One region of the Dactylosporangium sp. NPDC049525 genome, then DNA from elsewhere that is predicted to be linked to it. Evidence: riboswitches for the same ligand, from Rfam matches in the RefSeq annotation. Region 1 holds a riboswitch; each other region holds the start of a gene.
The links. Region 1 has a riboswitch for cyclic di-AMP ahead of AB0K00_RS44005 (C39 family peptidase). Riboswitches for the same ligand answer to the same signal wherever they lie in the genome.

Region 2: it holds a riboswitch for cyclic di-AMP, as region 1 does, so the genes downstream of both, AB0K00_RS47110 (hypothetical protein) here and AB0K00_RS44005 (C39 family peptidase) in region 1, are expected to answer to the same signal.
Region 3: it holds a riboswitch for cyclic di-AMP, as region 1 does, so the genes downstream of both, AB0K00_RS55650 (hypothetical protein) here and AB0K00_RS44005 (C39 family peptidase) in region 1, are expected to answer to the same signal.
Region 4: it holds a riboswitch for cyclic di-AMP, as region 1 does, so the genes downstream of both, AB0K00_RS12220 (NlpC/P60 family protein) here and AB0K00_RS44005 (C39 family peptidase) in region 1, are expected to answer to the same signal.

Annotation. Positions count from the first base shown of each region.
Region 1 is NZ_JBFAPO010000051.1:14,690-22,256, forward strand. Features, by position in the region: gene recQ (DNA helicase RecQ) at 1-229, shown strand, start outside; gene asnB (asparagine synthase (glutamine-hydrolyzing)) at 309-2,231, opposite strand; gene AB0K00_RS44000 (transglycosylase domain-containing protein) at 2,619-4,790, shown strand; gene AB0K00_RS44005 (C39 family peptidase) at 4,834-5,679, opposite strand; cyclic di-AMP (ydaO/yuaA leader) riboswitch at 5,880-6,022, opposite strand; gene AB0K00_RS44010 (hypothetical protein) at 6,312-7,172, shown strand; gene AB0K00_RS44015 (Ig-like domain-containing protein) at 7,282-7,567, shown strand, end outside.
Region 2 is NZ_JBFAPO010000059.1:62,450-70,016, reverse strand. Features, by position in the region: gene scpA (methylmalonyl-CoA mutase) at 1-1,397, shown strand, start outside; gene meaB (methylmalonyl Co-A mutase-associated GTPase MeaB) at 1,390-2,370, shown strand; gene AB0K00_RS47130 (ferredoxin) at 2,384-2,602, opposite strand; gene AB0K00_RS47125 (condensation domain-containing protein) at 2,743-4,152, shown strand; partial or broken gene AB0K00_RS47120 (transposase) at 4,245-4,501, shown strand; gene AB0K00_RS47115 (HPF/RaiA family ribosome-associated protein) at 4,721-5,182, opposite strand; cyclic di-AMP (ydaO/yuaA leader) riboswitch at 5,407-5,545, shown strand; gene AB0K00_RS47110 (hypothetical protein) at 5,548-6,564, shown strand; gene AB0K00_RS47105 (LysR family transcriptional regulator) at 6,558-7,442, opposite strand; gene AB0K00_RS47100 (cyclase family protein) at 7,518-7,567, shown strand, end outside.
Region 3 is NZ_JBFAPO010000102.1:17,416-24,982, forward strand. Features, by position in the region: gene AB0K00_RS55635 (BTAD domain-containing putative transcriptional regulator) at 1-1,929, shown strand, start outside; gene AB0K00_RS55640 (AMP-binding protein) at 2,785-4,218, opposite strand; gene AB0K00_RS55645 (cupin domain-containing protein) at 4,527-4,928, shown strand; gene AB0K00_RS55650 (hypothetical protein) at 4,971-5,798, opposite strand; cyclic di-AMP (ydaO/yuaA leader) riboswitch at 6,271-6,414, opposite strand; gene AB0K00_RS55655 (D-alanyl-D-alanine carboxypeptidase) at 6,686-7,567, opposite strand, start outside.
Region 4 is NZ_JBFAPO010000006.1:68,094-75,660, reverse strand. Features, by position in the region: gene AB0K00_RS12245 (glycoside hydrolase family 16 protein) at 1-777, shown strand, start outside; gene AB0K00_RS12240 (NAD-dependent epimerase/dehydratase family protein) at 852-1,823, shown strand; gene AB0K00_RS12235 (sigma-70 family RNA polymerase sigma factor) at 2,239-3,162, shown strand; gene AB0K00_RS12230 (hypothetical protein) at 3,269-3,700, opposite strand; gene AB0K00_RS12225 (methyltransferase domain-containing protein) at 3,710-4,456, opposite strand; gene AB0K00_RS12220 (NlpC/P60 family protein) at 4,503-5,495, opposite strand; cyclic di-AMP (ydaO/yuaA leader) riboswitch at 5,503-5,649, opposite strand; gene AB0K00_RS12215 (ABC transporter ATP-binding protein) at 5,941-6,714, shown strand; gene AB0K00_RS12210 (ABC transporter ATP-binding protein) at 6,743-7,507, shown strand; gene AB0K00_RS12205 (AMP-binding protein) at 7,504-7,567, shown strand, end outside.

The sequences.
Region 1 (7,567 bases):
GCAGGCGGCGCCGCTGTTCGAGCGGCTGCGCAGCTGGCGGTCGGCGACGGCGAAGGAGCAGAGCGTCCCGGCGTATGTCATCTTCCACGACGCGACGCTGCGGCAGATCGCAACGGAGGCCCCGACGACGCTCGCGCAGCTGTCGACGGTCAGCGGTGTCGGGGAGAACAAGCTCGCCAAGTTCGGCCAGCAGATCCTCGACGCCCTCCGCGACCCGGACCCTGCGTGATCGGCGGTGCCGTCCACGCCTCGCCGTGGACGGCACCCGATCGACTGCGGCGATCATCAGAGGGACAGGCGGCCGGACGTCACCCGGTGCCCACGGGCCGGGGCTGCCGCTTGGGCAGCGCCGGCACGATCGAGCCGTCGACGAAGATGCCGTGCCACAGGCTGAATGACAGCAGGATCCACAGCTTCCGGGCGTTGTCGGCGTCGCCGCGTTCGTGTTGTTTCAGCAGCTCGTGCGCGTAGTCAAGGTCGATCAGGTGCCCCGCCCCCGACGTGGACAGCACGTGGTGTGCCCATTCCGCGAGCTCCGTGCGCAGCCACCGCCGGGCCGGCGTCGGAAAGCCGAGCTTCGGCCGTTCGGTGATGAAGTCCGGCACGATGCCCTCCAGGGCCCGGCGCAGCGCGTACTTGGTGGTCCGGCTGTGTGGTGGCACCTTCAGCCGGTCGGGCAGCCGCGACATGACCTCGAACACGCCCCGGTCCAGGAACGGCACGCGCAGTTCCAGCGAGTGCGCCATCGACATCCGGTCGGCCTTGGTCAGGATGTCACCGGGCAACCACGTGTTGACGTCGATGTGCTGCATGGTGGTGACGTCGTCGAGGTCCACCGCCTCGGCGTAGAGCGCCGCGGTCACGTGCGGGTGACCCACCCCCGGTTCGCCGCTTCGCAGGATCCGTGCCTTCTCCTCGTCGCCGAGGACACGGGCGTTGCCGAAGTACCGCGTCTCGATCGGCGTCGTGGCCCGCAGCAGGTAGCTCTTGCCCTTGACGCCGTCCGGGACCACCCGGGCCAGGGCGCGCAGGCCACGCTGGATCGGTTCGCCGAGCCGGCGGACCGGCGCGAGGGAACGCGGCTCCCGATAGATGGTGTAGCCGCCGGCGAGCTCGTCCGCGCCCTCGCCCGACAGCACCACGGTGACGTGTTCCGCCGCCGTCTTCGCCAGGAAGTAGAGCGGGACGATCGACGGGTCGGCGACCGGGTCGCCCAGGTGCCAGATGATGCCCGGCAGCGCCTCCATCACCTGCTCCGGCTTGACGATCGTGGGCACCAGTTCGACCCCGAGGTGCTGGGCCGACCGCTCGGCCACGTCGAACTCGGAGTATGCGGTGGCGGTGTCGAAGCCGGCGGTGAAGGCGCGTAGGCGAGGATGGACCTCGGCGGCAAGCGCAACGATGGCTGTCGAGTCGATGCCGCTGGACAGGAACGCGCCGACCGGGACGTCCGCCCGTAGATGGCAGCGCACGCTCTCCCGCAGCGCGTCGCGCAGTTCCTCCACAATGGACGCTTCGGAGACGGCCGGTTCCGGACGGAACCTGGGCCTGCCGCGTCGCCGGACCACCGGCGGGTAGCCGAGCGCGCGGGTGAGCAGCCCGCCGCTGGGCAGCCGGGCGATGTTCCGGTGCAGGGTGTACGGCTCGGGCACGTACTGCATCGTCAGGTAGAGCGACAGCGCGGTCTGGTCGAGTTCCCCGTCGGCGATCCCCAGCAGCGGCGGCTTCTCGCTCGACAGCCACAGTCCCTCCTGGGTCGGCATGTAGTACAGCGGTTTGATCCCGAACGGGTCCCGTGCCGCGTGGACCGTCTCGGTGGCCTCGTCCCAGAGGGCGAACGCGAACATGCCGCGGAACCGGTCGAGGGCCTCCTCGCCCCAGTAGTGGTAGGCGGCGGCGACCACTTCGCTGTCGCCGTCCGTGGCGAACTCCGCGCCGTGCACGCGAATCAGTTCCTCGCGCAGCGACTCGAAGTTGTAGATCTCGCCGTTGAAGACCAGCGTCCATCGGCCCGCGTCCGGCCCGGTCGGCGGGTACCGCAACGGCTGCCGGCTGCCGTGCACGTCGATGATGGCGAGCCGCTTGAAACCGGCCGCCACGCATTGTCCGACCCTCTCCAGGGCCATGTCGTCGGGGCCGCGGTGATCGAGCAACTCGAGTTGCCGTTCCACCTGGCCAAGGGCCTCTGGGGAGATGGCGAAGTCCCCCACGTACATCAGGAAGCCGCACATGGCGTCGTTTCCCTTCGGTCGCCTCGCGTGGCAGCGGTGTCGGGCCGCAGACCGCTCTGTCGACGGTCGCCGGTGAGCCGTTGTCCGGGTGAGCCTTCGCCGGTGCCGGCGAAGCCCCCCGCTCGAACGGCCACAGTGCGCCGTGCGATCCAGCCGAACAGAGCCCGCCGGGTTCGGCGCCCGATTGCCCGGCCGTCATCCGATCCCTCCTCACCAGGGGGATCACCGGCCGGCGGGAGGGTGATCCCCGCCAGGGGGTGACGATCCGGGCGGCCGGGTGCCCCCTGCCGTTTGGCCGGAAACCCCCCGGGTAGCGGCGCGCCCGTCGCATCGGTCCACCCGGATCGGCGGCCTGCGAACCACCCGCTGTCTCATTGGGAGAAGTCAATGCGTCTCGTCCGTGCCCGACGCCGGCCCGAGCACGACGCCGGCACCCGCCTTGCAGCAGACGAGGCGCCGAGGCGCTCGACGTTCGCGCGCGGGCTCAGGGGGCTCGGCCGGCTCATCCTGTGCGGTGTCATCTCGGGACTGGTGGTGGCCGCCGGTGTGCTCCCGCTCGCACTCATGGGCGGCTCCGCGGTGAACGCCGGCGGCGACGTGTGGAAGAACCTCCCGTCGGACCTGGCGTTGCCGCCGCCGCCGCAGACCACCTACGTCTACGCCAAGGACGGCAAGACGCTCATCACCACGTTCTACGACGAGAACCGTAAGGACGTACCGCTGGAGCAGATCGCACCGGTGATGCAGCAGGCCGTCGTCGCGGCCGAGGACACCCGCTTCTACCAGCACCGCGGCGTCGACGGCAAAAGCGTCCTGCGCGCGCTGGTCTCCAACGGCCGGGGCGGCGCCCAGCAGGGCGCTTCGACGCTGACGATGCAGTACGTCCGCAACGTGCTGAAGAACAACCCGAGCCTGTCGCCGCAGCAGCGGATCGACGCGGCCGCCGACACGCCCGCGCGCAAGATACGCGAGATGCGCTACGCGACGGAGCTCGAACAGCACCTGAGCAAGCAGGACATCCTGCAGGGCTACCTGAACATCGCCTACTTCGGTGCCGGCGCCTACGGCATCTACGCCGCCAGCCAGACGTACTTCGGCAAGACGGCCCTGGACCTGACGCTGCCCGAGGCGGCACTGCTCGCCGGGCTGCTGCAGTCACCGGATGCCGACAACCCGATCAGCGGCGACCGCGACTCGGCCCTGCGGCGGCGCGCCTACACCCTCGACGCGATGACGAAGATGGGGGTGATCAGCGCCGGGGACGCCACCGCGGCACAGGCCCAGGAGCTGAAGCTCAATCAGCGTGAGCTACCCAACAACTGCGTGTCCGTCCCACCGGGGCACAACGACTGGGGCTTCTTCTGCGACTACTTCCGGCAGTGGTGGGGCAGCCAGCCGGAGTTCGGCGCCACCCGCGCCGACCGCGACGAGGCGCTGCGCACCGGCGGCTACACGGTGGTTACCTCGCTCGACCCGGCGATCCAGGCCATCGCGCTCAACCAGTCGCTGAGCGTCTACGGCTACGGCAGCGCGCGGTCGATGCCGCTGGCCGTCGTCACCCCCGGCAGCGGCCGGGTCCTCGCGCTGGCCGTCAACCGCCACTACAGCCTGGATCCCAACCCGCCCCAGCATCCGCGGTACCCGAACACCGTCAACCAGCTCGTCGCCGGCGGTGGCGGTGTCGCCGGGTACCAGGCGGGTTCGACGTTCAAGATGTTCACCATGCTCGCCGCCCTCGACGCGGGCATGCCGTTGAGCACCAGGTTCAACGCACCGAGCCGGCTGGCTTCCGTGTGGCCGGCGAGCGGCCCGGGCAGCTGCGGGGGCAGGTGGTGCCCGGCGAACGAGTCCCCGAGCTGGATGAACGGGGACCGGACGATGTGGAACGGCTTCGGCCGTTCGGTCAACACCTACTTCGTCTGGCTCGAACAGCAGGTCGGTGCGCGCCGCGTGGTCGAGATGGCGCAGCGGCTCGGCATCACGTTCCGCTCGGGCGCGGACGCGGCGATGGCGGCCAAGGCGGATCAGTGGGGGTCGTTCACCCTCGGCGTCGCCTCGACCACACCGCTGGATCTCGCCAACGCCTATGCGGCGGTCGCCGCCGGCGGCCTGTACTGCCAGCCGCTGCCGGTGCTGTCGATCACCGACGCCAACGGCAAACCGGTCGACGCCGGTAACCCGAAGTGCCGGCAGGTGGTCAGCGCCGACGTGGCGGCCGCCGCGACCGACGCGGCACGGTGCCCGGTCAGCCGGGCATCGGCGTACGGCAAGTGCGACGGCGGCACGGCGGAGAACGTGTCCGGCATCCTGGGCGGCCGCCCGGTCGCGGGCAAGACCGGCAGCTCCGAGTACAACTCGACCGAGACGTTCGCCGGCTTCACCCCGCAGATCGCGGCGGCCGGCATCGCGGTGAACGTGGACAACCCGAACGACCAGGTGGGCAGCGGCATCGCCGGCTCGGTCAACAGCGCCGTCGCGCAGACCATGGCGGGCGCGCTGCGCGGCCAGCCGGTCCAGGCGTTCCAGCCACCCAGCCGGGTGCGGGCACTGGGCCGCTGACGAGCCGCCCGGCGCGCCGCCCCACGAGCCGCTGGTGGCCGCGTCAGGCGGAGTATCCGCGCAGCGCGGTCCAGTGCGCGAGCTTGGCCGTCGTCAGCGTGTAGTACCCGACGCCCAGGGCGTCGGCGGGATCGGCGATCTTCACCGTCTTGCCGCCGTTGCTGTAGCCCACCACCGTGAGGTAGTGGCCGCCCGGATACGAGTGCGCGCCCCCTTTGTCGTCCACAGTGGAACCGGCGATGTTGGCGACCACGGCGTAGCCGTTGGCGATCGCGTTGACGACGTCCGCCTGCATCCGGTCGATCTCCGCCTGGGTGGCCGACTGACCGGTGATGTAGCGCGACTTGTAGAAGGAGGTCTTCGTGTACGCGTTGAGCGTCCGGGTGGTGTCGTCGGCGGAGTTGGTGCCGTTGACGGTCGTGCGTAGGCTCTGGGCGACCTCGGACTGGGACGGATACATCGATCGCGCGGTCAGGGCGATACGCGTCGCCGCCGGACCGCAGAAGTAGTAGTTCTCCTGCCAGGCGAACCGGTACGCGAGCTCCTTCGCCGCCGGGGGGGCCGGTGCGGTCGTGCCGGGCGTGCTGGGCGCGGCAGGCGTGGCGGGCGCGGACGGCTTTGCGCTGGCGCCGGCCTTCGGCGGGTTGGTCGCCGGATCGGGTGCCGCCTGCGTCCGCTGCCGATCGCGCGCGGCCTGACCGGCGCCGGGCTGCGACGAATCCGCGGAGGTCAGCGACTGCGCGTCGGCGACCGGTGCGGGGGTCGAGGCGTGCACGGCCACGCCGACGGCCACCGTCACCGCGAGGACCGCCGCGGCCGCCGCGATCGGCAGCACGCGGGAGCGCGGCGAGGTGGGGTTCTGGTGCCTGGGTTTGTACAGGTAACTCACGGGTACCTCGACAGACATGCTGGATGACGGCTGCTGTTGCCGGTGCCGGACGTGATCCGGGCAGCGGGCGTCCACACCGGCCTGCGGCAGGTGTGGTGAGAGCCGGCGGCGGGCCGGCGGGCGTCGGGGACGGCTACCGGGCCGGGCCGCGGGTCGAGGTGCTGCGACAGGGGTGATGCCGGGTCAGAGGCCGCACGGAGTGCTCCTTCCGGTGCCGCCTACCGGGTTAGCTGACGGGTTCGGGCGGGAAGATCGCCCTACCTCGAGGCTCAGGCCCCGCGGATTCACCCCGGTGGTGCTTGGGTCCCCGGCTCGCGTGGATGCGACTCAGCGGATCCGCCGCGGTGTCACCCGAACTGGATGACGGTGGGCCGGACGGATGCGAGGACCCTATAGGGGGCGGCGCAGCGGCCTCGAATCCGGCACGCTGTTCGGCTACCGGGCGTGACGACGTCGTGGCGAATGGACCGGGTGCACACCGCGGACCACGCGGGCTGCCCGCCGGTCAGGTGCGTCATCCCCCGGTGCGTCTCGCCGACCGCACCCCGGCGGCGTGCGGCCCGCCAACTGTCCCGTCGGCTGATTCGAACGCCTGGCAGGGACCCGGATCCGGGTCGCCCTAGGCTCGCCGGATGCTTCCGGTCGCCGACGATGACCAGCAGCCCAACGGGGGGCACGGGCGCGGCCCCCGCCACCTTCGGCGCTCCCGCCGGGGCCGGCACGCGGCCCGCTTCCGGCTGCGCGCAGCCGTTCCGCTCGAGATCGGCCGGTACGCCGTGGTCACCGTCGCGGTCGCGGCGGTCGGCCTGTCCTCGACGCTGTCGTCGTCGGCCGGACCCGGACCCGGCGCCACGCCGGCGAATGGTGTGGCGCTCGCCGGCGACGCCGGACGTTCGGCGGCCGACGGGCCCGCCTCACGCAGCCGCAACCGGAAACCCGCCGACGGCGCTGGCACCGTGACCCCACCGGCGGGGAAGGGCACCCCACCGGCGGCGAATGCCACCCCGACACCGACGAAGGCCGCCCCGGCGCCTGCCGCCACGCAACCGGCGTCGCCGACCGTGCCCGCGCCCGTCGGCGGGCTGACCCAGGCGGAGATGAACAACGCCGTCGCGATCATCGACGTCGCCCGGCAGCTGAACCTGCCGCGCCGCGCGGCCGTCGTGGGGATCGCCACCGCCTTGCAGGAGAGTCACCTGCGAAACCTCGCGAACCCGAACCTGCCGCAGTCACTGCGGCGACCCAACGAAGGCGTGGGCTACGACTACGACTCGGTCGGCCTCTTCCAGCAGCGGCCGAGCTGGGGCACGGTCGACCAGCTGATGGACCCGCGCGAGTCCGCGCGCAGGTTCTACGCGGCACTGGCCAAGATCCAGGGCTGGGAGCAGCAGGCCGTCACCGTCGCGGCGCAGCTGGTGCAGCGGTCGGCCTTCCCGGACGCCTACGCGAAATGGGAGGGGCTCGCACAGCAGATCGTGGACGCCGTCATGTAGGAAGTCCGCCGCGGCGGGTCCGAGTCCTTCGCATTGTCACTCGATTGCCGCCCCGGTCTCGCCCGGACGCGAACGACGATGCCCGCATGTCCATGTACAGGCAGAGAACATGAGGGGGCCCGGTCGGACCGCGGTCGCGCTGGTCGCGCTCGCGGTGGGAGCGCAGCTGGGCCTGTCGGGGTGTCACAGTCCGAAGAAGCACACGGCGGCGAAATGGACCGCTCCACCGGTCCCGGCGGTCGGGCTGGCCGTCACTCCGGCTGCGGGCGAGTCGGGCGTGGCGGTCAGCGCCGAGATCGGCACGAAGGTGAACGACGGGAAGATCACCGAGGTCGCCCTGACCGACGCGGCGGGCCAACGGGTCGCCGGCGAGTTCCGGGAGGACGGCTCCTCGT
Region 2 (7,567 bases), on a different contig from region 1:
CCTACACCCTCGCCGACGGCGTGGAGTACCTGCGCGCCGGCCGCGACGCCGGCCTGGACGTCGACGTGTTCGCGCCGCGGCTGTCGTTCTTCTGGGCGATCGGCATGAACTTCTTCATGGAGGTCGCGAAGCTGCGCGCCGGACGGCTGCTGTGGGCGAAGCTGGTGAAGGAGTTCGGCGCGAAGAACCCGAAGTCGCTGAGCCTGCGCACCCACTGCCAGACCTCCGGCTGGTCACTGACGGCGCAGGACGTGTTCAACAATGTGGTCCGCACCTGCGTCGAGGCGATGGCCGCCACCCAGGGGCACACCCAGTCGCTGCACACCAACGCCCTCGACGAGGCCCTCGCCCTGCCGACGGACTTCTCCGCCCGCATCGCCCGCAACACGCAACTGCTGCTGCAGCAGGAGTCCGGCACCACCAGGGTCATCGACCCGTGGGGCGGCAGCGCCTACGTGGAGAAGCTCACCCACGACCTCGCCGCCCGCGCATGGCAGCACATCCAGGAGGTCGAGGCGGCCGGCGGCATGGCCCGCGCGATCGACGAGGGCCTCCCGAAGCTGCGCATCGAGGAGGCCGCGGCCCGCACCCAGGCCCGCATCGACTCCGGCCGGCAGCCGGTGATCGGGGTCAACAAGTACCGCCCCGACGCCGACGAACCCATCGAGGTCCTGAAGGTCGACAACTCCTCCGTGCGTGCGCAGCAGCTGGCGAAGCTTGCAAAATTGCGCGCCACGCGTGACACCGCCCGGACCGAGGCCGCCCTCGCGGCGTTGACGGCAGGCGCCGCCTCCGACGCGAACCTGCTCGAACTCGCCGTCGACGCAGCCCGCGCCCACGCCACCGTCGGCGAGATCTCCGACGCCCTCGAGAAGGTGTTCGGGCGGCACACGGCGCAGATCCGTACCATCTCCGGGGTGTACCGCGACGAAGCCGGCCCCGCCGGGAACATCGAACGGGTGCGGGCCGCCACGGCCGAGTTCGCCGAGGCCGAGGGCCGCCGCCCCCGCATCCTGGTCGCCAAGATGGGCCAGGACGGCCACGACCGCGGCCAGAAGGTCGTCGCGACCGCCTTCGCCGACCTCGGCTTCGACGTCGACGTGGGCCCGCTGTTCCAGACCCCGGGCGAGGTGGCCCGGCAGGCGGTCGAGGCCGACGTGCACATCGTCGGCGTCAACTCCCTCGCCGCCGGGCACCTCACCCTCGTCCCGGCGCTGCGCGACGAGCTCGCCGCGCTCGGCCGCGACGACATCCTCGTCATCGTCGGCGGCGTCATCCCGCAGCAGGACTTCGACGAGCTGCGCGCCGCCGGCGCCGCCGCGATCTTCCCGCCCGGCACGGTGATCGCCGACGCTGCCCTGGACCTGTTGGCGCAGCTCCGCTCCCGGCATGGATGATCTTTACGAAGGCGTCCTGGCCGGCCGCCGGGCCGCGATCGGGCGGGCGATCACCCTCGTGGAGTCGACCCGCCCCGACCACCGGGCCCGCGCGCAGGAGCTGCTGGTCGCGCTGACCCCGCACGCCGGCAAGGCCCGCCGCGTCGGCGTCACCGGCGTACCGGGGGTCGGCAAGTCCACGTTCATCGACGCGCTCGGCGTCACCCTGACGGGCGCCGGACACAAGGTCGCGGTCCTCGCCGTGGACCCGTCATCGACCCGCACCGGCGGCAGCATCCTCGGCGACAAGACGCGCATGGCCCGGCTCTCGGTCGACGACGCCGCCTTTGTACGGCCATCGCCGACGTCCGGCACCCTCGGCGGCGTCGCCCGGGCCACCCGCGAGGCGATGACGGTCGTCGAGGCGGCCGGCTACGACGTCGTCCTCGTCGAAACCGTCGGCGTCGGCCAGTCCGAGACCGCCGTCGCCCACATGGTCGACACGTTCCTGCTGCTCGCCCTCGCCCGCACCGGCGACCAGCTGCAGGGCATCAAGAAAGGCGTCCTCGAGCTCGCCGACGTCATCGCCGTCAACAAGGCCGACGGCCCCGGCGAGGCCGACGCCCGCAAGGCCGCCCGCGAACTCGCCGGCGCCCTGCGCCTCCTGCAGGGCAGCACCGGCGCCGGCCGCGACTGGCAGGTGCCGGTCGTGACATGCAGCGGCCTCAGCGGCGCCGGCCTGCCCGAGCTGTGGTCCCGGCTCGAAGCGCACCACGCCCACCTGGCCGCCTCCGGCGACTTCGACCGCCGCCGCGAGGCGCAACGGGTCGCGTGGATCTGGGAGACCGCCCGCGGCACCCTGCTGGACCGCCTGCACGCCGACCCCGCGGTCCGCGCCCTCGCCCCCGACCTGGAACGCCAGGTCCGCGCCGGCACCATGACCCCGGGCCAGGCCGCCGACGCCATCCTCGCGGCCTTCCACCCGGCGCCGTAGCCGCGGGGCGCGCTCAGATCTCGACGGGCTCGCCGGTCTCCAGGTCGATGACGCTGATCGCCTCCATCGGGCAGGAGGCCAGCGCGTCGAGGACGGCCTCGTCGTCCGGGGCGACGTCCCGACTCACCGGAAACGCCTTGCCCTTGACCTCGTCGAGCTCGAAGCGGTCCGGGGCGATCCCCGTACAACTACCCGACCCGATGCACGTGTGGTCCACCGTGATTCGCCACATGCAACCAACCTATCGAATGCTGCCATTGTTTGCAGACCCAGCGGAGTTCCGCAATATTCGTACGGCTGATTGAAAAAGCACAACAGCGGTCGTAGCTTTTAGGCGCTCACCCTGACCCAGTTCCGGCAGAAGGTGACTCGATGCCCTTACACCCAACCACCGTGCACTTCCGCACCGACCGCGCCGCGGAAGGCCCGCTCATCTGGGCACAACTCGCGATATGGGACGTGTTCCGCTGGCTGCCGCCGGACGACACGACCCTCAACCTGCTCGTGCAATGCTCCGTCCCGGCCGGCCGCGACCTGCACGACGTCACCACCGCCGTCCGCCGGCTCGTCGAGCGGCACGACTCGCTGCACACCGTGTACGTCGACACCCCCGACGGCCCACGGCAACGCGTCATCGGCGAGGGCGACATCCCCCTGCACGTCCACGACATCGGCGACCGCGGCACGGAGGAGGCCACCGCCGAACTCGGCGAGGCGCTGCGCCGCCCGTGGTTCGACATCGGCGCCGACCTGCCGCTGCGGGTCGCGGTCCTCACCCGCGACGACGCACCGGTCATGGTCCTGCTCGCCGCCAGCCACATGGCCGTCGACGGCTGGAGCTTCGCGATCGTCCGCGGCGACCTGCTCAACCTGCTGCAGGACCCGCCGGTCGCCGTCGAACCGGGCCAGCAGCCGCTGCAGCGCGTCGAATACGAGACGTCCCCCGTCGGCCTGCGCCGCGAGGCGAAGGCGCTCAGCTACTGGTCGAAGCACCTCGCCGGCGTGCCGACCAGCATGATCGAAAGCAACCGCGACGGCCGGCCGCCCAACCTCGACTGGGGCCTGATCCAGTCCCCCGCCCTCGCCCTGGCCACCAACGGCCTCGCCGCCCGGTTCGGCGTCCCCCCGTCGACCGTGCTGCTGGCCGCGATCACACTGCAACTCGCCGCGTACACGGGCGAGCGCGAGGCGCTGCTGCGCATGATCGTGTCGACCCGCTTCCGGCCGGCGAGCCGCGCCCTGGTCGGCGCCTTCAACGAGAACGCCCTGTTCCGCCTCGACTTCCCGCAGGAGCCCGACTTCCCGCAGGAGCCCGGCGAGACGATCGGCGGGCTGCTGCACCGCGCGTCCGACGCGGCGCTGCTGGCCTACGCCCACTGCGAGTACGACCCCCGCAAGCTCGACGCCATCTTCGCCGAGATCGCCGCCCAGCGGGCGATCACCCCCGACGGCTACTGCTTCTTCAACGACACCCGGTACTCGGTGCAGGAGCAGACCCCGCCGCCCCCGCTCCCGGACGACGAACTCGCCGAGGCGATCCACGCCGCCCTGCCGGCCACGAAGCTGCGCGCCCCGGCCATCGACCGCCTGCCGAAGCACGCCAACTTCTTCCTCTTCCTGACCGACCTCAGCGACACGGCGGAGCTGATGCTGTGCGCCGAGCACGGCTTCCTCGGCGAACGCGGCCCGCTGGGCTTCCTCGCCGGCCTCGAACGACTCGTCGTCAAGGCCACCCTCGAGCACCACGTCACCACCCGGGACCTGTACCGCGACTGCTCCTGACCCGTTTGGTGACGGGGTCAAAACGCCGACTGCTCGTCGCACAGCCCTCACAACCCGGTGGATGACTGGTCGCCATGGAACAGGGATCCACCGGGTTGCGTGGCAGGGCTGACGAGGGCGAGCGCACGAACCAGCGCAACGGTTATCGGCACCGTGACTGGGACACCCGGGCGGGCACGGTCGAGATCGCCACTTTCGAAGTTGTCGGAGATGGCGGCGCCACCGGCGTGAACGCGGACAGGCGGCGGGAGGTCCTCGGCCCGGCGGGGACGGCGCCTGGCCGGCGTTCCTACGCTCGCTGACCGCCCGCGGCCTGTCCGGCGTCCGCCTCGTCATGTCCGACGCCCACCGCGACCTCTCTCATCGCGACGATCGGCACTGCCCGGCGCGGCACCGCAACGCGCCGGACGCACTACCTGCGCAACCTGCTGACCAAGGTCCCGAACTGACCAAGGTCCCGAAATCGGCGATCCCTCCGAGGTCAGCTCGATCGCGGCCCGCAACGAGCGAGGCCCAGCCGCCGGCGATCGGCGGCCGGACCTCGCGGGCCGGTGCGGTGGAGCCTGGGTCAGGCGCCCCGGGGCGATCCCTCGTCGCCGGAGGGCGCCGCGGCGGCGGGCTCGGATTCGTCGAGCGACGGGGTCAGCTCCGGGGAGATGACGTCCGTGATGGTGCTGTCGCGCAGGTGGCGGTTGTTGCGCGGCTCCTGCCGGGTCTTCGCGTCGTTCAGGCGCCGACGCAGGTCGTCGCGCACGTCGTTGAGCGCCGCGTGCAGATCCTCCTCCGCCGAGGTCGTCACGATCTTCTGCTGGCCGGCGATCCAGCACTCAAGGGTCACCTTCTGTCCCCTGGCCGCCCGGTCCTTCACCGACACCTCAAGCTCGGTGGCGTCGACGGGGAACGCGGCCAGGCGGGTGTCGAGCGTGGCGAACTGCTCGGCGATCCAGGCCCTGTCCCCCAAGGAGAAGCCGGCACCGACGCGCAGGCAGTCCTCGACGGTGGCCGGTGTGCTCGTAGCACTTCTCGACATGTCCGAGACCCCTTCCGTTGCTTACCTTGACGATCTACGCATACCCCGCAATGACCCTGTTCATGTCCCCAAACCTTCCTAGGAGGCTAGCCTACCACCCCAAACGCATGACATCGGCGCCCGGAAGCAGAATGCCGCCGGGACGTCACGGTGGGTCCAGGCAGGGATGAAATCGCAGGTGGTTAGGGTCGGCGGCGGCCCGCTCGTAGGCACTGACCGTGCCGGCGCGGCCGTCGCCGAACCGTGCTCGAACGGGCCGGGGAACCACGTTTCTGGGGTGAATCCGCGCTTTTTGAGCGGTAGGGGCGACTGTTCCGTCCCGAATCCGTCAGCTCACCCGGTAGGCGGCCGATGGAGGGAACAGTATGTCCAGACCTCCGTGGATCGTCGCCGCCGTAACGGCGCTCGCGATTCTCCTGACCCCGACCGTGGTGCTCGGCACGGCCTCACCCGCGAACGCGAGTGAGGGCGGCGACCCAGCGCTGATCAAGAAACTCGACGAGACCAACCGCGCGTACATCGACGCACAGAACGCCCTCGCCGCCTCCCTGCAACGGCAGAAGGACCTCGACGCGCAGCAGGCCGCGCTCGAGCCGAAGTACGCGAAGCTGCGCGAGGAGACCCAGTCGATCTCGGTCGCCGCGTATCAGAACGGCGGCGGGCTGCGCAGCGCGGCGACGCTGCTCAGCAGCGGCACGCCGGGGGTGTTCGCCGACCGGGTGAGCACCCTGGAGGTCATCGCCCGCGGCAACGCCGACCAGCTGCGGCAGGTCGGGGTCCTGCGCGACGAGCTGGGCAGGACGAAGGCGACGATCGACGCCGAGGTCGCCAAGCAGCAGGCGAGCATGGCGGTGATGACGAAGCAGAAGGCCGAGCTGGAAAAGGCCCTTGCCGAGTCCAAGAACGCCGTCGACGGCTCCACCACCTGGAGTGGCGGCACACCGAGCAAGACGGCGGAGCCCGCGCCGCGCAGGGCCGACGGATCCTGGCCCACCGAGTCGTGCAGCACCGACGACCCGACCACGAAGGGGTGCCTCACCCCGCGGACGTTGCACGCGCTGCAGCAGGTACAGAAGGCCGGCTTCACGCACTTCGTGTCGTGCTGGCGGCCACCGGGTGAGCCGTATGAGCACCCGAAGGGCCGGGCCTGCGACTTCGCCGCCGACGCGAAGGGCTTCGGCGGGGTGGCGACCGGCGCGTCGAAGGAGTACGGCACGCAGCTGGCCGCCTGGCTGATCAAGAACGCGACGGCGCTCGGGGTCATGTACGTGATCTGGTTCAAGCAGATCTGGACCCCGGCGGGCGGCTGGCACGCGTACTACAGCGGTCAGGGCGACCCGAGCAGCGACCACACCAACCACGTCCACATGTCGATCTACTGAGCGGCCCGGAGCACACCGAGCAGCGCCTCCACCGCCGGCAGGGCCGCCCTGCCGGCGGTGACGAGGGCGTCCAGCCGGCGCGCCCCGGCGACCGGCAGGTCCGTGACCCGCACCGAGAACGCCGACACGCCCCGCAGCGCCAGGTCCGGCGCGATCGTGGCGCCGTGCCCGGCCGCGACCAGGGCCAGGACGGCGGGATAGTCCACGCACAGGTGCACCCGCCGCGGGGTGAAGCCACGCTCCCGGCCGAGCCGCTCCAGCACCTGCCCGGTCGTCGAGGACGGCGGCCCGCAGATCCACGGCCGGTCCGCGAGATCACCGTACGAGTGCACCGGCGGCCAGTCAGACGGTACGACCACCCGGTACGGATCCTCGGCGAGCGGCACCACGTGCACCTGCCGCCGCGACTCCAGCCCGAGGCTCGCGTCCCGCTCGGTGATCGTCACGTCCAGGCCGCCGAGGCGCAGCTCGCGCAGCGCGGGCGGGCCGTCGAGCTCGGTGATCGAGCAGGTCACGTCCGGGTGGTCGCGGGCCAGGCGCTCCATCGCCGGGATGAGCAGGAACCGGATCACGGTCGGGAACGCGCCGACGCGCACCAGGCCCGCGGCCCGGCCGGACATCGTGGTCAGCTCCCGCTCCGCCTCGGCGAGCTCCCGTTCGATCGCCTCGGCGCGGACGGCCAGGATCCGGCCGGCGGCGGTGAGCACGGCCCGCCGCCCGGAGCGGTCCACGAGCGGCCGGCCGACGGTGTGCTCCAGCTGCGCGAGCTGCTGCGACACCGCCGACGGCGTCACGTGCAGCGCGGCGGCGGCGCCGGCGAGGGTACCGCGGCGGGCGATCGCGGCAAGCACCGCGAGACGACGGGGATCGAGATTCACTGTGCAGCCCTGCTTCAGTGCAACTGTAGGAATTCTCGTTCACACGTTAGCTGTGCTGTCTGCCAGGATCGAGGCGTGAGCCGCTTCGTCGAACTGAACCACCCGATCCACGCGGGCCTGGTCAC
Region 3 (7,567 bases), on a different contig from region 1:
CCGGCCGGCCCCGGGTGCGCCGCGATCGTGACCAGCCGGCGCATGCTGGTCACCCTGGAGTCCTCGCACAGCATGGCGCTCGGTGCGCTGTCCACGCAGGGCGCGCTGGCGCTGCTCGGCCGGCTGTGCGGCGCCGAGCGGGTGGCCGCGGCCGGTGCGCGCGCCGTCGAGCTGGTCCGGCAGTGCGAGCACCTGCCCCTCGCGGTGCGCATCGCCGCCGCCCGGCTGGCCGGCCGCCCCGACCGGCCCCTGGCGGCGCTCGCCGACGAGCTGCGCGAGGAGCGGCACCGGCTCAACGGGCTGCGTGCCGGCGAGCTCGCGGTCCGCACCTGCTTCCAGGTCAGCTACCAGGGGCTCGGCGATCCGACCGCGGCGCGGCTGTTCCGGCTGCTCGCCCTGGTCCGGACCCCGACGTTCGAGCCGGCCGTCGCGGCGGCGCTGCTGGACGTGTGCACCGCCGAGGCAGAGCCGGCCCTGGACCGGCTGGCCGAGGCGCACCTGCTGAGCCGCACCGGCGGGGACCGGTTCGCCATGCACGACCTGCTGCGGTGCTTCGCCGCCGAGCTCGCCGACGCCATGGAGTCCACAGTGGACCGTCAGGCTGCGGTGGCCCGTGCCCTGTCGTTCTACCTCGGCACCGTGCAGCAGGCCGTCGACGTCCTGCGCCCCAACCAGCGGCGGGAGGAGGTCCCGCAGCTCGTGGGCGCGCCGGCGAGGGTGGCCGTCACCACCCCTGCGGAAGCCCTGCACTGGCTGGACAGCGAGTGGCCCTGCCTGATCGCGGTGGCCCGGCACGTCGCCGACGGCGAGCCCGAACACGCGCGGTTCGTGCTCGGACTGTCCACGGCGACCATCCAGTACCTGCCGATGCGCGGACGCTGGGACGACATCGCCACCCTCGGCACGCTGAGCCGGCGGGTCGCGGCGGCGCTCGGCGACTGGCGGGCCGAGTCCACGGCGCGGACCATGCTGGCCATCGTGTGCCGCGAACGGGGCGAGTACGCCGCAGCCCTCGACCACCTGCACGAGGTCCTCGCCGCCCGGCGGGCCGCGCAGGACGAGCGCGGGATCGCCGCCACTCTCTCGCACCTCGGCCTCACCCACGCCCGGCGGGGTGACCCGGCCGCGGCGCTGCGATGCTTCGAGGAGAGCGCGGCGCGGTACGGCTCGGCCGGGCGGCGGCCCGCGGTCGGGATCACCCGGTATGAGGCCGGGGAGGTCCTGCTCCAGCTCGGCGACTACGAGCGGGCGCTCGGATACCTGCTGGAGAGCCTGCAGATCCGCCGCGCGGAACGGGACCTGGTCGGCGAGGGCATCACCCTGACCGGGCTCGGCAAGGCCTACGTGCGACTGGGCCGCCCCGCCCAGGGCGCCCGCCTGCTCACCCTGGGGCTGCGACGTTGCCAGGAGACCGGCGCCCAGGACAGCGCGTGGCAGGCGCTGCTGTGGCGGGCCGAGGCCTACCGGCGGCTGGACCGGCTGGACGCGGCCGTCGCGGACCTGACCGCGGCGCTCGCCGTCTGCCGCGACGCCGGCCTGCGGGTCGGTGAGGCGTACGTGCTGCGCCTGTTGGCGTCGGTGTGGCACGACTACGGCCAGGACCAGCGGGCCGAGGCGTGCCGGCGCCGGGCGGCGGTCGTGCTGGACCGGGCACCGCGGCCGGCCGGTCCGGTCGCGCCGGACGACGACTGGCCGCCGGTCAGGACAGGCGCACCGGCCCGCGAACCTCGGCGGGCCGCGCCGGCGCAACGGACGCAGCCGGTCCAGCGGCCGGACCCGGTGCAACCGCCGGACCCGGTGCAACCGCCGGACCCGGTGCAACCGCCGGACCCGGTGCAACCGCCGGACCCGGTGCAACGGACGGAGCCGGTGCAACGGACGGAGCCGGTGGCCCGAGCCAGCGGGCCCGGCGGTCAGCCGGCCGGTTGACGGGGTTGCCGAGGATCTCCGCCATGCGGCGTTCCGGGCCGAGGCGCCGCAGCAGCAGGTACCCGAGGAACGCTCCCGGTCCGAAGAACACCTGCGCCGGGATGAGCGACGGTCGGTGCCCGGCGACCGCCTCGATGACCAGCAGGGACAGCGCCGGCGCCAGCGCGCCGAAGGCGGCGACGACGACGAGCGCCACCCGCAGGCCGGTCCGGCCGTACGCCTTGTACGCGGTGACGCCGAACAGCGCGTACGCCAGCAGGTCACCCATCCCGATCACCGCGCCGAGGTCGCCGACGCGCAGCCCGGCTGACGGCGCGAACGGGTAGCCCTGGATCGCCGCCGCGAGCTTCTGGGTGATGGGGATCGCGGTCGCGAAGGTCAGGTCGTAGACGGCGAGGCCGAGCGTGAACCATGCCGCGTGCCGCAGCCGCAGGCCGCCCTGCGCGGAGAGGTTGGCCGCGGAGACCGCGATCAGCAGCACGACCACGCTGTTCACGGCGGTGAACCAGAGCGGTGCCGCGCCGGCCCGCCACGCCGCCCACGCCGCGAGGTCCGCGCCCAGCAGGCCGAGGATCAGGCCCCGCCGCAGCCAGCGGTGTGTCACGACCCGTTCGTACCCGACCGACAGCCCACCGGCGAAGACCAGCCCGAGCACCGTCGGCAGGCCCCAGCCGGGCAACGCGAGGTACGCGAACGGCAGTACCACGACGAACCCCATCATCACGAACACGTCGCCGGTTCCGAAGACCCCGACGGCCGGCCTGGCCGCCCGGACCCACCGGAAGTAGGCGGCGGCGGCCAGTGGCGCGGCCAGCGCGAAGCAGAACGTGACCAGGACCAGAAACGCCGTCCGGCTCATACGGGCTCCCCCACGAGGGTCGGGACGGGCCTGGTGAAGGTCTGCTCCAGCAGGTCGCAGCGCAGCGGCCGCAGCCGCCGGGCGTTGTCCTGCCCCATCGGGACCACCACGACCTCCGCGTCGATGCCGCGGCCGGCGAAACGTCCGGCGATCTCGCCGGTCGACAGGCCGCCCGTGTGGTCGTCCGGCACGGTGACCCGCACCCGCCCGCCCGCCTCCTCGGCGGCGAACCGCACCGGCCAGCGGGCTCCCGGGAGCGCGTCCATCACCTCCACCACGTCGCGGGGGGTGACCGGCCCGGATGCGGTGGCCAGCAGGTCGCGGGCCTTGCCGAGGATGTGCGACATCCCGGGGGTGGCCGCCAGTTCGCACGGCGGCTCGTCGGCGGCGGGGGCGCGCACCAGGTCGCGGGTGTCGTAGCGCAGTACCGGCATGCATTCGCGGTACGGGTGGTACGGGGTGACCACGAGGGTGCCGAGCCGGCCCGGTTCGGCCGGGGCGCCGGTCGCGAGGTCGATCGTCTCGGCGTACCCCATGTTCGGGTCGGGATGCAGGTGCCGGTGCGTGCAGAACCGCCCACCGACCGGCAGGACCTCGGTGGCGCCGTACGCGTCGTTGATCCGCGCGCCGAACGTGGCCTCGGCCGCCGCGACGAGCGCCGCCGACAGCACCTCGCCGCCGGCGTTGACGGTGTGCAACGCGAAGTCGTCCGGGCCCAGGCCACGCCTGCGGGCGGCGGTGACGAGCGCGCCGAGGTAGCTCGGGTACGTGTTGAGCACTGTCGCGGATCCGCATAGCCGGTCCAGGGCCTCGTCCGGCGGCACCAGCCCCACGACGCTGCAGCCGGCGCCGACCAGGCCGCACAGCTCGACGTCCTCCTGGATCGCCGCGGTCGCCCGGGAGCTGATGCTGAGCTGGACGTGGTCGTCGGGGGTGAGCTCCCCGCGCAGCACGAGCGACAGCGCGATGAGCGCCGGCCAGAGCGTGATCTCCTGCCGGGACAGCCACACCTCGACCGGGGTGCCGGTGCTGCCGGTGCTGCGGGTCGACAGGTAGGGGCGGCCGCACAGCAGGTCCCGCTGCCTGGACACCAGCTCGGCCCGGGTCATCACCGGCAGCCGGAGCAGCGTCTCGGGGGTGAGCCTGGCCGGGTCGACACCCGCGGCGGCGAACCGGTCCTGGTAGTACGGTGCGCCGACGGTGAGGTGCCGCGCGGTGCGTTGCAGCGCCCTGGTCTGCAGCTCGCGGCGCATCGTGGGGTCGGCGTAGGGTCCGTCGACCAGTTGGCCGACGTCGTCGCCGGGTGTGCCGAACTCCTCCAGCGTCGCCAGGGCGTCCCGGACCAGTCCTTGCACCACCGGGACGGAGAAGGGACGGCCGAGCACGGTGGAGAACGCCACCCGCATCTGCCGGACCGCGGTCGTGAACATCCGGCCTCCACCGGTCGACGGGCACCGGCCCGGGGCGGCACGACGCCGCCCCGGGCCGGCTTCGGGTCAGGAGGAGCTGCAGGTCGCGAAGAAGACGCCGGCCATGGCGCCGATGACGTACCTGGTGTGCTTCACCGTGCAGACGAACCGGGACATCGGTCCTCCCTCATCAATTGGGAATGATCAATGAGACTAAACACCTGCCGTACACGAAACGGATATGGCGCATACACGCCACCCGGTTCCGGCCCGTTTCGTTCCCGTGTGGGCCGGGCAGGTGGGATGTCCAGGAACGAGAAGGGGGCATCATGGCCGAGTACGAGCCGTACCAGGGCGACCTGTTCGAGGAGGTCCGGTCGAACGAGGACTTCCGCCACGTGCTGCACACGACCCGGCACACCCAGCTGGTGATCATGACGATCCCAGCCGGCGGGGAGATCGGCGAGGAGGTCCACGAGGGCATCGACCAGGTCCTGATCGCCGTCGACGGCCGGGGCACGTCGATCCTCGACGGCCGCAAGCAGCCGTTCACCGCCGGCGACGTCGTGGTCGTGCCGGAGGGCACCAGGCACAACTTCGTCAACGACGGCGACGGCCCGCTGCGGATCGCCACCGTGTACGGCCCGCCGGACCACCGTCCGGGCACCGTGCACCACACGAAGGCCGAGGCGGACCACGACGAGGGCGACGTCCCGCCACAGGACGGCTGACCCCGGTCCGAAGGCCGCGTGCCGGAGGGAACCCCGGGCGCGCTACGCCACGGCGTCGACAATCTGCTGAGCGAGGGTCTGCCACTTCGCGTAGGCGTCTGGATAGGCGGACACTTGGACGGTTTGCGCCGCTACGGTGATCTGCAGTTGCTCCCAGCCGGGGATCTTCGCCAGCGCGGAGTAGAAGCGGCGCGCGGATTCGTGCGGATCCATCAGCTGGGCGACGGTCCCCCAGTTGGGTCGCTGCTGGAAGAGCCCGACCGAATCGTGGTCGTACCCGACGCCTTCGTTCGGGTGCTTCAACGACTCCGGCAGGTTCGCATTCGCGAGGTTTCTCAGATGGCTTTCCTGTAACGCGGTGGCGATCGCCACCACGAACGCGCGTCGGGGCAGTTTCAGTTGCTGGCCGGCTTCGATGATGGCCACGGCGTTGTTCATCTCGGCCTGGGTCAGCCCGCCGACGGGGCCGCGGACGGTCGGCGACGGCGAGGACGCTGGTGACGACGACGCAGGTGCGCTCGGCTTCGTCTGCGACGGCTTCGGATGGGCCGTGGCCGTTGCGGTCGGTTGCCGGCTGGGCTGTACCTGGCCGCGTTGTTTGCTGCGGGAAGCGTCGTTCTCGGCGACCCTCGCTCGGTCCGCGGCGTCCGCCAGCGCCATGTCGGCATGTACTGCGATACCCGGGGTAGTGGGCGACGATGTCGGCAGCAAAGGCCAACCGATCCCCGTGGCGGCGATGATGGCTGCGCCGAGGTACAGCCCGATCCGGGGGCGGGCCGCGTGGCGGCCGCGGCGGGAACGTTGCAGATGACGAGGGCCGCGAACCTTCGCGGCGCTGTCCTGCTGGACCTCAGTCTCGCCGGTGGACATTCGGCCTCCCTCCGGCCGGCGCGGATCCGGTGCGGCAGCAGACCAAGAACGTCACGCTGCACATCCGGCGGCAAACCGCCGAGGCCGCCGAGGGCGGCAGCTTCCGGAGGGCGGACTGGTTTTGTTGTGCTGTGCTGTGAACAGGTGCTGCACGGGAACCTCGACATTGCATGCTGGAACGCGACGGCTGGGGCCGGCGCCGGACGGCGCGGTCGTTCTGCGTCCGGGCGGCCGGTATCGCCCCCTGCCGCCGAAGCTGGTGTCGGCAGGGGTGGTCAGCGGCACTGCCCACTAATTGTCCAAAGTGGACAGTGGTAGCTGGGTCGGTGTCGCGTCGTAGGTGTGCGGGTGTCGGCGCCGGAACGGCTACTGAACCGGACTCCGTCTCATCACCGTCGACGCCCAATGGGCGCCCGGGCCGCGGGTCGAGGTCAGGCGGCAGATGTGATGCGACGCGAGGGTTTGCACGCAGTACTCCTTCCGGCACCGCCTACCGGGTTAGCTGACGGGTTCGGGCGGGAAGCTCGCTCTACCTCGCGGCACGTGGCCCCGTGGATTCACCCCAGTTGTGCCTGGTTCCCCGGCTCGTGCGAACACGACTCAGCGGATCCACTGTGGAGTCACCCTAGGCGGTGACGGTTAGCCACAGTTGATTTCATGACCCTAGCGGGTACGCAAATGCGCGTGAAGCGTCCGACGGAAATCTAAGCGGAACGTAAGGAATCAACTACACGTTTCTGCTATCGGGCGTTCGGCAGCCCGGCGATGTGATTCGTGTATGACCGGGGGAACGGTCTCCATCGTCGACCGTTCCCCGGTGCGGCCGCCCGTGCCAGGTGCGAACCGGCGCGGTGTGTTCGGGTGACGCCACAGCAGGACGCCGGCAGTCACCCGTGCGTGATCCTCTCCCACCGGCTGGGTGGAGCGAGTGCCTGGGTGGTCTGCAGGGCGGTGGTTACGGCCGTGGCTGAGGCGGTGAGCTTGAGCGTGCCGACATGGGTCCCCGCTGCAATGTGGCGGCGCGGCATGGTGGTCACGGTATCGATCTGGTAGGCCAAGCCGGGCCAGCCGAGCACGTCCACGTCGCCGGTTGCGGCAAGGGTTGTGCTTCTGCCCATCGGTCCCCGGGCGGTCGCCACAATATCTCCGGCGCGCACGACCCGGTACTTGTGCGGCAGGCCGCTGCTGGCTTGGATCAGGCGACGGGTGGCCTCGAAGGCGTCTGCCATGTTCGGGCCGGGTGCGAGTACGGCGCCGATGATCCTGAGCCGCTGCCCTTCTGCGGAGATCTCGGCCGCGAAGAGCAGGCAGCCGCCGGCCTCATCGGTGGAGCCGGTCTTGATGCCGACGATCCCGTCCTTACCAATCTGTGTGTTGACGTTCCTGACCGGCCCGACGACGGGCAGCGTGGCCTGCGGCATCGCCACAATCTGCGCCAACACCGGCACCTGCATTGCCACCCGGCCCAGGGTGACCTGGTCGGCAGCGGTGCTGACGGTGGACGGTGCGAGCCCGGACGGGTCGGTATAGCGCGTGTCTGCCATCCCGAGGCCGGCTGCGGCCTGGTTCATTTTGGCCACGAACGCATCGCTGCTGCCGGCATCCCACCGGGCGAGGATGTGGGCGATGTTGTTGGCCGAGGGCAAAAGCAGGGCCTGGAGGGCTTGCCGTTCGGTGAGCACCTCGCCGGCCACAACCTGGACCAGCGACTGGCCGGAGGCGAGCTGAGACGGATAAGCGGCGGCCTCCTCAGCCGAGACGGTCAGCGT
Region 4 (7,567 bases), on a different contig from region 1:
GACGGCACGTCCGACGGGGTCTCCGACGGCACCGCCGGCGGCGCTTCGGCGAGCTACTTCCGCCCCGAGGCGGTCACCGTGTCCGGCGGGAAGCTGCACCTCGCGCTGCACCGGCGTTCCTATGGCGGCAAGGCGTTCGTCACCGGCGAGCTGCGCTGCCTCGGCGCGGCCCAGCAGTACGGGCGGTATGAGTTCCTGGCCAGGGTGCCGATGGGCGCGGGGATCTCGTCGATCGCCATGCTGCGCCCCGTCGACCAGCAGGTCGCCCAGCACACGTCACAGCTGGAGATCACCGCCGTGCCCGGCGAGGAGAAGGCGTTGGTGCGCAACGGCTCCGGTGCCGACACCTCCGTGCGGACCGTGCCCGGCCCGTTCAGCGACTGGCACTCCTATGCGATCGAGTGGTCACCGGCGGGCTTCAAGGTCTTCGTCGACGGCAAGGAACGCGTGGCCGACCCGGGCACCTCCACGGCGCAGCGCTGGTTCGGCTTCGCGGTGACCACCAGCGGGTCCGCCACCCCCGGCACGTCGACGGCGCTGCCCGCGGAGTTCCAGGTCGATTTCCTGCGCGTCTATGCCCTCGCGCCGGGGTCGTCGTTGCCGGCGGTCGCCGCACCACCGTCCACTGTGCCCAATGCCCTGTCCGGCACGCCGCGCGGGCACCGGTGGTCGCTGTGGCTGGCGGTGGCGGCGACGGTGATGGCCGCGGTCGCCCTGTTCGTCCTCGTGGTGCACAAGACCCGCCCGCACCGCCCGCCGCCGTCCCACCGCGCGTAGGTTTCCGCTCCTGGCGTTGCCGCTCTGAGCGAACAGGGCTTCAGGTCCGGTGCCCGGCGGCCAAGGATCGCCGGATGAGAATCCTTGTACTCGGCGGCACCGTGTTCTTCGGCCGGGCGGTCGCCCGGCAGGCCCTCGCCGCCGGCCACGACGTCACCTGCGCGGCCCGCGGCACGTCCGGCGACCCCGTCGAGGGCGCCCGGTTCGTGACCGTCGACCGGTCCGACCCCGACGGGCTGCGCGCCGTCGAGGGCACCTTCGACGCGGTCGTGGACGTCGCCCGCAAGCCGAGCCACGTCCGGCACGCGGCCGCCGCGCTCACCGGCCGGGTGGGACATTTCACGTTCGTCTCCAGCTGCTCCGTCTACGCCGACACCGCGACCCCGGACCAGACCGTGGCGACCGCGCCGCTGCTCCCGGCCGCCGAACCGGGCTTCGACGACGCGGCGGCCAGCGCCGAGGCGTACGGGCGCTGCAAGGTCACCTGTGAGGAGCTGGTCCGGGACGCCTTCGCCGACGTCTTCGTCAACCGGGCCGGGCTGATCGTCGGGCCGGAGGACCCCACCGGCCGGTTCGACTACTGGGTGGCCCGGCACGCCCGCGGCGGCGAGATCCTCGCCCCGGGCGACCCGGCCGAACGGGTCCAGTTCGTGGACGTCCGCGACCTGGCCGACTGGACGGTGCGCGCCGCCGAGGAGGGCCTCACCGGGACTTTCGACGGCATCGGTGCCCCGATGACCCGCCGGGAGTTCCACGCCGGCTTCGGCGGCGACGGCACGCTCACCTGGGTGACCCAGGACTTCCTCACCGCCCATGACGTCGTGCCCTGGTCCGGTCCGCGGTCACTGCCGTTGTGGCTGCCGCTGCCCGAATACGCCGGGTTTCTCACCCACGACACCACCCCGGCCCTTGCCGCCGGACTCCGCCCGCGCCCGCTTCCGGAAACCGCCGCGGACACCCTCGCCGCATTCAGTGACACACACCACATCACTGGGCTCACGGACGAGGAAGAAGTCGCGCTGTTGCGGGAATGGCACGCTCAGTAGGTGGGGTGTGACGAGCCCGTCAGCATTTCGACAGACTGCAGCACGCGTCGATTCCTGCGGATACCTGCGCATTTGCCTGTCATCCCGGCGACTCTTGCCGATGAACAGCGGTGATCCGGGTCCCAGTCGACGCCGTTCCCAGGGAACTCACAGCGAGTTTAGGCGTCTGACGGGCAGGAATACCACGTATCACTTGTTGGAACCGAAGCGAACCGGAGCTGCTCCCGAGTCGTCTAGGTAAGTGGTGCAACTCTCACGGGTCGTCACCGGAATCGCCCGCGAGGGTGGAATTCGGCAGGCCACGTGACTGTTGTGTAGGAGGCATACCCGGGGGGCACCCGTTTTAGCAGGGTGAAACGGGGAAGGCGAAGGATGGACGGGGAGGGGCCCGAAGGTGGAGAACGTGAAAGTGGAGATGCGACCCGATACAGGTGCCGAAGAGCGTGACCTGGTTGGTGTCTACCTGCATGAGATCTCCCGCACGCCGCTGCTCGACGCCGCTTCTGAGGTCGAGCTTTCCAAGGCGGTCGAGGCTGGTCTCTATGCGGAGCACCTGCTGGACGTGGCCGAGCTGCCCGACGGCGTGAGCGCCGCCGAGCTGCAGCGCCTCGTCGACGAGGGCGAGCGGGCCAAGGACCGGTTCATCCGGGCCAACCTGCGACTGGTGGTGTCGATCGCGCGGCGTTACGTGCGGTCCGGCATGCCGATGCTCGACCTCATCCAGGAGGGCAACACCGGCCTGGTCCGCGCCGTGGAGAAGTTCGACTACGTGCGCGGCTACAAATTCTCGACATATGCGACATGGTGGATCCGCCAGGCGATCAGCCGGGCGATAGCGCAGCAGGAGCGCACCGTCCGGCTGCCCGTCCACCTCGTCGAAGACGTCAACCGGATGCGCAACGTCGCGCGTCAGCTCACCCGTGAGCTCGGCAACGACCCCGAGCCCGAGCAGCTCGCCGTCGCCCTCGGCGTTCCCGTCGAGCGCGTCCACGAGCTCAAGCGCTGGTCCCAGGACACCGTCTCGCTCGACACCCCTGTCGGCGACGACGGCGACACCAGCCTCGGCGACCTGGTCTCCGACTCCGACGCGCCGTCGCCGGAGGACGTGGTCCTGGCCGCCCTGGAGCGCCAGCGCATCGAGGGCCTGCTCAACCACCTCGACGACCGGTCCGCGGGCATCATGCGCGCCCGCTACGGTCTGGAGGACGGTCGCGAGCACTCGCTGACCGAGGTCGCGAGCCGGTTCTCCCTGTCCCGCGAGCGCATCCGCCAGTTGGAGATCCAGGCCCTCGGCCGGCTCCGCGAGCTGGCCCGCGCCGAAGGCCTGCAGGCCGCCTGACCGATACCAACCCGCAGCCCCTGACCCTTCCCGGTCGGGGGCTGCTCCGTGTCAACAAGCCGGGTCGGCAAGCCGGGTCAGCAAGGCGGCGGGTCGGCGATGCGGGTCAGTAGGGGTTGCCGCAGACCTTCCAGGCGCCGGCCTCCTTGCGCAGCGGGACGGCGTGGGCCTCTTTCGGGCCGGTGGAGTAGGTCACATCGGCGGTGATCCTGGCGGTCTCGAGCCCGTTGTCGTTGCCGTACCAGCCGCCCCAGTGCAGATCGTGCGAGACCGGTCTGCGCCCGTTGACCGCGGCCTCGAACGATGACTGTTCGTAACGGGCCCGGGTGTCGTCGCACAGCCGCTCGTAGGCCGCCGCCAGGTCACCCGACTCGAGGTCGGACAGGAACGCCGAGGTCGCCTCGCGCGCGGCCTTCGTGCGGTCGTCGAAGAAGAGGTACGCGCCCGCGCCGCCGCCGCAGCAGCACAGCACGACCACGACGGCGAGGACGATCAGCACGATCTTCACCGAGCTGCGGCGGCTGCGCGATTGGGTCACGGGCGGATCTTAAGATCGTTGCGCCACGACGAACAGTCTCGGAAACGGCAGGATCGTGCCGAACGGCTCGCGCGGGTAGACCTCGCGCAGCCGGGCGGCGACGCGGGCGCGGAAGTCGTCGAGCTCCGCGCCGGACAAAGCGTCGAGGTAGGGGCGCAGGCCGGTGCCGCTGAACCACTCCAGGACCGGGTCGTCGCCGGGCAGGACGTGGAAGTACGTGGTCTCCCAGGCGTCCACGGTCAGGCCGAGGCCGGCGAGGGTCCGCACATACCAGGCGGGCTCCCGCACGGGCGTCGCGCCGCGCGGGCCGAGGACCTCGGGATCGAGGACGTCCGAGTCGAGGATCGGGCCGCCGGTCGGGACCTGGAAGGCGAGGGTGCCGCCGTCGTCGAGGGCCGCGGCGAGCACCGGCAACAACGCCGCGTGATCGGGGACCCACTGCAGGGAGGCGTTGGCGACGATGACGTCGACGGAGCCGCGCTGCGGCCGCCACCCGGCGATGTCACCGAGCTGGAAGGACACCTGCGGCGTGGCGAGCGGCGCTGCGGCGGCGAGCATGGCGGGGGAGGAGTCGATGCCGAGCACGGCCGCGTCCGGGTAGCGGGTCGCGAGGGTCGCGGTCAGCGTGCCGGGCCCGCAGCCGAGATCGACGACCGCGACCGGGGCGGTGGTCGGGATGCGCGCGACCAGCTCGTGGAAGGGGCGGGCCCGTTCGTCGGCGAAGCGGGCGTACTGCTCGGGATCCCAGGAGGCCATGCCCCATCTTGCGGGCATGGCCTCCTGGCACGTGACGAGGGGTTCCCTAGTGCGGGCGCCCGTATCCGGTCGTGTTGGAACGGTCGACCGAGGCGACCTCGACGTTACGGCCCGTGGTCGGCGCGTGGATCATCTTGCCGTTGCCGATGTAGATGCCGACGTGGCTGGGCGACGATCCTCCGAAGAAGGCCAGGTCTCCCGGCGAGAGCGCGGACCGCGAGACGTGCGTGACCCTGCCCGAGCGCCACTGGTCGTTGGCGTTGTGCGGCAGCGTGATGCCGGCCGCCTTCCAGGCACCCATGGTCAGGCCCGAGCAGTCCCAGCTGCCCGGTCCGGCGGCGCCCCACTTGTAGGGCTCGCCGAGCTGGGCGCAGGCGAACGCGACCGCCGAGTTGGCCGGGCTCGTGCATTCGGCGCCGAGGGACACCTTCACACCGGTCGATCCGGTGCTGCCGGCCGCGGTGGCGCGGCGCTTGAGGGCGTCGAGCTTCTTGACGTCGCCCTCGATCTTCTTCTTCTTGGTCTCCAGCTCGGCCTTCTGTGCGTTCTCCGCGGCGAGCGTGTCGTCGATCTTCTTCTTCTCGTCGTCCAGCTTCGACTTGGCCGCCGAATACTCGGCGATCGCGTGCTGCTGGTGCTTGCTGATCTGCTGCAGCGTGGTGAGCTGGTCGATCAGCGTGTCCGACGACTGCGCGTTGAGCATGACGTTGAGGCTCACCATGTTGCCGGAGCCCTTGAACGCGGCGATGGCGATGACGTCGACGTCGGAGTTGGCCGCGGTCATGCTGTCCACGAGGGGTTGGATCTTGGCCTGGATGGTGGCGGCCTCCGCCTGGGTGGCGGCGAGCGTTTCATTGATCTTGTTGTAGGCCTCGACCGTGACTTCGAGCTCGTCGCCCGCCTTCTCGAGCTGGGCTTGGATCTCGGCAGCTGTGGGATCGGCCTTGGCGACACTCGCAGGCGCCACAACGGCCAGCGCGACGGCCCCGATGACCAGGGAGCGCAGCAGGGACCGTTTGGCGCGGTGTCCAGCGGACAAGGGATGACCCTTCATTCACCGACCGCCTACCGGGTTAGCTGACGGGTTCGGGCGGGAAGAGAGCGCCCTACCGCGATCGCGGATTCACCCCAAGGAACCTGGGTCCCCGGCTCGAACAGCGCCAGATGGGCGCTCGACTCGGCGGCGCTTGCGCGGCGCCGCCCGGGCTGGGCGACGGACTGCCGAGCAGGCCAGGGCCTAACTTAACGTGATCACCAACGAAGCGAAACCCACGCGCGTTGTTCTATATCTATTACCCCAAAAGTCCGAATCACGGCGAGTTGTCGGTCCACATCGGACGGTGATGCCGCATCGAAGATGGTGTTGACGGACACACAATTGGGGCTTGATTCTGCTCTGATACCCGGTTAAATACACGTAACTTTATTCACCGACGATGCACATAGTTCGCCCACTCCGAACACCCCCGGAGGAGCGTCACCCCATGTTGCGTGTCCAGAACCTAGAGGTCGTCTACGACGACGTGATGTTGGTGCTTCGCGGCGTGAGCCTGCAGGTGCCACCGGGACGGATCGTCGCGCTGCTCGGCGCGAACGGTGCCGGCAAGACCACGCTCCTGCGGGCCCTGTCAGGCCTGCTCGGTGTCCACGACGGCGCCATCACCAAGGGCTCCGTCACGCTCGACGAGCGCCCCATCCACCGGCTGCGGCCGGCCGCCGTGGTCCGCCGCGGCGTGTCGCAGGTGATGGAGGGGCGAAGAACGTTCGCCGAGCTGACCGTCGAGGAGAACCTGCGCCTGGGCGCCCACACCCGCCCGAAAGGACGGGCGGAGGCCCTCGAGCGCATGTACGGCCTGTTCCCCGTGCTCGCCCAGCGCCGCGGCAGCATCGCCGGCTACCTCTCCGGCGGCGAGCAGCAGATGCTGGCGATGGGGCGGGCCCTCATGTCCGACCCGGCCTACCTGCTGCTCGACGAGCCCAGCCTCGGCCTCGCGCCGCGGCTGGTCGAACAGGTCCGCGACCTGATCGTGCAGATCAACCGGGCCGGCACCGGCGTGCTGCTGGTCGAGCAGAACGCGACCATGGCGCTGTCCATCGCCGAGCACGGATACGTGCTGGAGACGGGCAAGGTCGTGCTCGACAAACCCGCCGCCGAACTGCTCGCCGACGACGACATCCGCGAGTTCTACCTCGGCCGCGCCGAGCGGTCCTTCCGCGACGTCAAGCACTACAAGCGTCGCAAACGCTGGCTGTCATAGAGCCGCAACAACCCCTTCGGGAGTCGCCGTGCTGCGTTTCGAAGACGTCCGGCTCAGCTTCGCCGGCGTCAAAGCCATCGACGGTGTCTCGTTCACCGTCGCCAAGGACGAACTGTTCGCCGTCATCGGGCCCAACGGGGCCGGGAAGACGTCGATCTTCAATGTGATCTCCGGTGTGTACCGGCCGCAGCAAGGCAAGGTGACCCTCGACGGCACCGATCTCACCGGGCTGCGCCCGGACAAGGTCGCCAAGCTCGGGGTGGCCCGCACCTTCCAGAACGTCGAGCTGTTCCAGCACCTGACCGTGCTGGAGAACCTCATGCTCGGCCGGCACCACCACATCCGCTACGGCACCCTGGCCGCCATCGCGTGGGTCGGCCGGGCCCGGCGCGAGGAGATCGCCAACCGGGCCGTGGTCGAGGACATCGTGGACTTCCTCGAACTGGCCCAATGGCGCCGCCTGCCGGTGGGGCTGCTGCCGTACGGCGTGCAGAAGCGCGTCGAACTCGGCCGCGCCCTGGCCATGGAGCCGAAGCTGCTGCTGCTGGACGAGCCGGTCGCCGGAATGAACCTGGAGGAGACCGAGGACATGGCCCGCTTCATCCTCGACGTCCGCGAGGAGCTCGGCATCCCGATGATCCTCGTCGAGCACGACATGGGCCTCGTCATGGATCTCGCCGACCGGGTCATGGTCGTCGACTTCGGCGTGCCGGTCGCCACCGGCACGCCCGCCGAGGTGCAGCACAACCCCGACGTCCTGCGCGCCTACCTGGGGGAGGTGGAGGCGGCATGACGATTGCCGACCTGGTCAAGCAGCACGCCGAACGCACACCTGACGCCGTCGCGATGCGGG